2 regions of the Chryseobacterium sp. VD8 genome follow, and region 1 is predicted to be linked to the other one. Evidence: riboswitches for the same ligand, from Rfam matches in the RefSeq annotation. Region 1 holds a riboswitch; the other holds the start of a gene.

Region 1 (3,190 bases):
TTTTGTTTCGGTATAATTTCCGGCAAGATTGATATTTAAATTGCCTCCTCCAATTTTCCAGTCGTAGGCAACTACCAGATCTACTCCTTTGGTTTCCGTATCCACGGCATTGGCAAAAAATCTTCCGCTTTCCACCCCATAAACCGCCAATCGGTCGTCTGTAATATTACTTGTAATCACGATCCGGTCTTTTACTTTAATTAAATATCCGTCAACCGTAACAGAAAGTTTACTTATCGGCTTTAAAGTAAATCCTACGCTTCCGTTCACCGAAGTTTCCTGTTTTAATTTGTCGAAGCCAAGTGCTTTTGCGGCTTCGCTGTCGTTGTTAAAAATTCCTTTGGTAACAATTGAATTTCCTGTGGTGGAAATATCTGCATAAGAATTGTTAAAATACTGCTGCTGAAGAGATGGTGCTCTGAAGCCTGTTCCCACCGCAGCACGGATTGCATAATTTTTTGCAAACTCATATCTTACCGCTAATTTTCCGTTCAGTGTACTTCCAAAATCTGAATAGTTTTCGAATCTTCCGGCAAGATCTACATTTAACTTCTTATCCAGATCATAAGAAACGTCGGCATACACCGCAGTTGAATGTCTGGATTTTGAAAGTGCGTTTTGTGGTGAAAATCCAATAAACGACTGAGCTCCTCCTGCTCCGGTGATATTATCCGGATTAGCAGTCGCCGTTACAGGATTTCCGAAAATATCATATCTCATATAAGAAGCCTGATCTCCAGCTTTGATGTCGTACTGCTCAAACCTGAATTCTCCACCGAATGCAACATTAAAGTTTCTGATGTTTTTTGAAACGTCAAGATTAATTGTATTCTGAAGAAAACTGTGTGCTCCCGCATAAAAATCTGTTGGTGACTTAGCTCCTAAAGATGCATTGACGGTATTGCTTACATCATAATTGAATGTATTGCTTCCGAATGTATTGCTAAGATCAAAAAACCAGTCGTTTTTATTATATTTTGCTCCGATTGCATAAGAAATGTCATAGATTTTCGAGCCTAAAGTCGGCTGAAAACCGTTCGGATAAATAGAATACACATTGTTTGAAGTTTCGCTAGGCAATCTTCTGAAACCGTAACCCTGCCCTTCTTTGATACTGAAGCCTCCGAAGGAATATATTTTAAACTGATCGTTCAAAGGATATTCGGAATTAAAAAATAACTGCGCCTGCTTTATTTTTGCATCGCCGATCTGGAAATTAAAATCATCCCGTGTTAAACCATTGGCAAGAATTTTCTGATCGTCCAGCGCTTTTGCAGCATTAAAATCCGGAGCAAAATCATACGCGAAATTATCTCCGTAAATATCGAGATTATGATTCTGCGTTCTTGTTGTTTTTCCTCTTTGGTTTAATTGCAGGGACAAACTGATATAACCGTCTTTCTTCCCTAAAGAAGTTCCGTAGTTCGCTGCTGCCTGATACGTTTCACCATCATTTCTTCCGGAAATTCCGTAATTAAGGCTGGCTGTTCCGCCGAGATTCTTTTTAAGGATAATATTAATAACTCCTGCAATGGCATCAGAGCCGTATTGCGCCGCTGCGCCGTCTCTCAGAACCTCAATTATGTCGATTGCGATTACCGGAATAGTACTTAAGTCTGTTCCTACCGAACCGTTTCCGACTGTATTCTGATAATTAACTAAAGAAGTAGTATGTCTTCTTTTTCCGTTAACGAGAACCAGAACCTGATCGGGCCCCATTCCTCTCAAAGTAACAGGATCGATATGTTCTGTACCGTCTGAAGCCGATTGCCGGACTGAGTTGAAAGACGGGATAACATAATTCAGTAAATCCTGAACGGTAGTTTGCGGTGAAGACTGCTGTATTTTTTCGATGTTGATGATGTCTACCGGAACCGGAGTTTCCAGTTTTGTGCGTTTTGCATTTCGGTTTCCTACAATTACGACATCTTCTATCTGCTGTTCTTTTTCCTGTGCCGATAAAAATCCTATTGCCAAAAGGAGTACGCTTACGCTGAGTTTTTTCATTCTATTCAGTGCTTTAAAAAATTAATTTAAATGGTTTGCCGAAACAAACATAAAGACCTTCAAGAAGCTGGAATTCATACGGAATACTGACTCACTTATCTTCCCCCAATCGGGTTGGAATTAGCACCTTTTCATCAGAAAATGTAGGTTGCTAAGGTTTCTCTGGGCCAAATCCCTCCACCTTTCTCGATAAATCTACTGCAAAAGTAGACTAATAATTTTAATCTGCAAAAAAATTTGGAATTTGAATTTTTCAGAGTCATAAAAATTGTGAATAAGATGTGGATAACGCGTGAATTACCTATTAGCAATGCGTGAATTGGATGTTAGTATAGAAAAATTAATTGTCGATAAATAATTTTTCAATTGTGAGTAAAATATGAATAACCTATGAGTAAGGTATGAATAAGATATGAAAAACCTTCTTTTTTAATGTGGAAAAAATTGTGAATAAGGTATTGAAAAGCCGTTAGTATCATATTAACAACCTCTATTTTTACTGCGGATAAAATATGAATAAACAAAAAAAGAGACCGCTTTCGCGATCTCTTATTATAAACTTTTGAAGTTATCCACAGGTTATTTTACCATCATTTTCTGAATCGAAACTCCCGTATCTGATTTTAAATGAACCAAATACGTTCCTACCGGATAATTTGTTTTTAATTCGTAGGTACCGTTTTCATTATTCAATTTAAATGAATCCATTTTTTTACCGCTCATATCATAGATAAAAATCTCTCCGTTCTTCGCTTTGTGGTAAATTAATTTTGCCAGACCATTTTTCACAGGGTTATCCACAATCTGTAAAGAAAGCTTATTTTCAGCATTCACATCCACTGCGGATAAACTTCCCACATAATTTCCGAAAATCCTGAATTCTCCCGGCTGTAAAGTAATCGGAGCCGTTGTAGATGTTATATTAGATAAAGAATTATCCATTAAGTTCTGCCATTGCCCAACATATGGGAAATACGGAACTACACTCTGAACAGCCGTTGTATAATTTGCCAACACGACCACATTTTTCACTCCGTTAGTAATTGCGTTGTCGTACACATAAATCCTTGTAATTAATCCATTCGGATCATTTGCCAGATTATTTGATTCTACAGTATATGTTTTTGATTTGAAAACAGGATATACATTTCTTAAATTAATGATCTTCGCCCAGGTATCATAA
Region 2 (3,190 bases), on a different contig from region 1:
ACGGTTTTCGGTTTTTTGGAAATTTCAGATTCGATGATATTTTTTGCTTTTTCGTCCTGTGAAGATGTCACAACGATATTTACCCGTTTTTCGGCTGCAATCTGGTTCAAAAGCAACGGGAAAACATTATTTCTCGCGAGTTCCGCTAAAACTTTGTTGAAGTCTTCTGCAACAAAACCTAACACCGACACATTATTGATGCTGTATATCTGGGAAACTTTTCCTGATTTTCTTTCTGGTTCAAATTCGTCAATCAGACAATTGACTGCTTTTTCGGAATCGTTTTCATGAACTAAAATGGAGATTCCGTTTTCAATTGCCTGCTGGGAAATTACTCCCACACTGATTCGCGCCAAAGTAAGCGCTTTAAAAATTCGTCCGTCGATCCCGATTTCACCTAAGAAATCTTCTCCTTCAAATTTGATGATGGATCTGTTTTTTAAAAATTTTATTTCTTTAGCATTAATCTTACTCATTTTTCAAAATATTTTTAATGATCGTATTTAATTGTTTATATTCCATTAAGAAGGCATCGTGCCCATGAACTGAGGTGATCTCGTGATAGAAAACATCTTTGTTTTTCTCTTTCAGCTTTTCAAAACACATTCGGATTTCTGAAGCGGGGAAAAATAAATCTGTATCTACAGAGATCATGTGCATTCGCGCCTGAATTTTTTCCAAATGTTCATCATTGGCATTGATGTTCATCAGCAAATGATTCATGAGCTTGTATGATTTTAAACTAAATCTTTCGTTTAAAGCTTTTCCGTGATAAACAAGCCAGTCTTCCGACTCTAATCTCTGCTTTTCTTCACTGTATCTGTTTTGAAATCTGTTATTTAACGATTCAGGTGTTCTGTAGCACAACATTGCATGAATTCTGGCTTTCTGTAAAGGTTCATCGTTTTGATTTAATAAAAATTTCTGAACCAGACACTGTGCATGAAGCCAGTCGTGGGTTTTAAAATCGCAGGCTACCGGGATGAAAATTTCGGCAAGATGTGGCTTTTTTACCAGCATTTCCCAACCGATTCCGCCTCCTAAAGAACCTCCAATAATGGCGTGTAAACTTTTAATATTTAAAATTTCAAGGCCTTTCAAAAATATATTTGCTATATCTGAAGGCGTGAAATCTTCACATTCATCAATAAAAAAATCATCAAATCCGTTTCCGGGAATATTGAAGCACAGAACTGTATATTGTTCGGTATCGATTACCTGATGTTCTCCAATCAGTTGTTTCCACCATCCTTTTTCTCCGGAAACATTTGAATTTCCGGTTAAAGCATGATTCACTAAAATGATCGGGGCAGAAAACAGGTCTTTCCCGAAAAGCTGATAGCTCAACGGGATATTGTATTCCTTTTGGGAATCGGTACGATACGAAAAATTAATATGTTTAAGTTCTGTTTTCAATTCTATTATTTTAATACAATTGAAAATGCCACAGGAAATGGCTGAAAGAACTTCAGTGAGTTATCTGTCCAAAATAATTCTGGTAGAACGTAGCACCTTCATTGCCTGCGCAAAGGGTTGCTAAGGTTTCACAGGGTCTAATCCCTCAACCTTTCTTGATAACATTTTCAATATTTGAATGATCGAATGGTGCAAAGATAAAACTTTTCTTTTAAATATTTATAAAAATTTAACTTAATATGATAAACCCCGATAAACAGAAGGCTTTCAGGGAAATATTAATAATAATTCAAATTTCATGAGTTGGAATTTTTTCGTAAAAAAGCTAACTTCGTAATGAAAAATGATGAAATATGATTGCTGAAAAACAAAGATTACAAGACACAAACTGGAAAAACTGGGGACCTTACGTGAGTAACCGGCAATGGGGAAATGTACGCGAAGACTACAGCCCGAACGGCGACGCATGGAATTTCGCCAACCACAATACCGCAGAAAGCTATGCCTACCGTTGGGGAGAAGAAGGAATAGCCGGAATTTCTGATGCAAAGCAACTCTTCTGTTTTGCGCTCTCCTTTTGGAACAAGAAGGATAAAATGGTGAAAGAACGCTTCTTTGGTTTGAGCAATCCACAGGGAAATCATGGAGAAGACATTAAAGAACTCTTTTATTATCTGGATAATACACCTACGCACAGCTACATGAAAATGGTGTACAAATATCCGATTAATGAATTTCCTTATAATGATCTTCTTTCTGAGAATGCAAAAAGAAGTAAGAAGGAACCCGAATACGAGATTTTTGATACCGGTATTTTCGATAAGGATGAATATTTTGATATTTTCATTGAATATGCAAAGGCTGAACATAATGATATTTTAGTGAGGGTAACTGTCTGCAACAGGAGTAATAAAGATGCTCCGATTATAGTTGCTCCCATGGTATGGTTCAGAAATAACTGGAAATGGGGCTATAATACCTATAAAGGGCAAACCCATGCTTCTCACGAAGGCTGCATCAATATCAGTCATGACAGTATTGCGATTAAAAAGTTCTACTCAAGAAACATTCTTGTAGAAAGCGTTTTCTGTGATAACGAGACCAACAGTCCAAAATTATACGGAACTCCTTATCCTGGAAATACCTATTACAAAGACGGAATCAACGATTACATTACCTATGGAAGCAATACAGTAAATCCTGAAAAGAGAGGAACAAAAGCTTCTTTTTTAATTGATGACGTGATTGAAGCCGGACAGTCAAAAACGTTTGATTTCAGACTGTCGCCCAATGAGCTTGATCGTCCTTTTCATGATTTTGACGAGATATTTAATACAAGAATTGCGGAAGCGAATGAATTTTATGCTGAAATTCAGAATGATGTTACCAATGAGGATGAAAAAAATGTGCAAAGACAGGCTTTTGCAGGACTTCTCTGGAATAAGCAGTTTTATCACTATAATGTCGGCAAATGGCTGAAAGGCGATCCGAATTTTGAAGCTCCGAGAAACTTCAACCATTATGTCCGAAATACAGAGTGGAATCATATGCACAATAAAGACATCATTTCGATGCCTGATAAATGGGAATATCCTTGGTATGCGACATGGGATCTTGCCTTCCATTGTGTTCCGTTTGCCATTATTGATGCTGAATTTGCGAAAGGACAGCTTCTTTTATTAACTAAAGAATGGTATATGCATCCGAACGGACAGCTTCCTGCTTATGAATGGAACCTGAGTGATGTAAACCCGCCCGTTCATGCGTGGTCATG

Evidence for each region. Region 1 has a riboswitch for S-adenosylmethionine ahead of WFK35_RS00395 (TonB-dependent receptor plug domain-containing protein). Riboswitches for the same ligand answer to the same signal wherever they lie in the genome.
Region 2: linked by a shared signal. The riboswitch ahead of WFK35_RS05115 (alpha/beta fold hydrolase) and the one ahead of WFK35_RS00395 (TonB-dependent receptor plug domain-containing protein) in region 1 are both predicted to bind S-adenosylmethionine.

The regions. Positions count from the first base shown of each region.
Region 1 is NZ_JBBCQL010000002.1:25,775-28,964, forward strand. Features, by position in the region: gene WFK35_RS00395 (TonB-dependent receptor plug domain-containing protein) at 1-2,007, opposite strand, end outside; SAM riboswitch class I at 2,100-2,203, opposite strand; gene WFK35_RS00400 (alpha-amylase family glycosyl hydrolase) at 2,587-3,190, opposite strand, start outside.
Region 2 is NZ_JBBCQL010000027.1:9,593-12,782, forward strand. Features, by position in the region: gene WFK35_RS05110 (ACT domain-containing protein) at 1-476, opposite strand, end outside; gene WFK35_RS05115 (alpha/beta fold hydrolase) at 469-1,416, opposite strand; SAM riboswitch class I at 1,474-1,581, opposite strand; gene WFK35_RS05120 (MGH1-like glycoside hydrolase domain-containing protein) at 1,770-3,190, shown strand, end outside.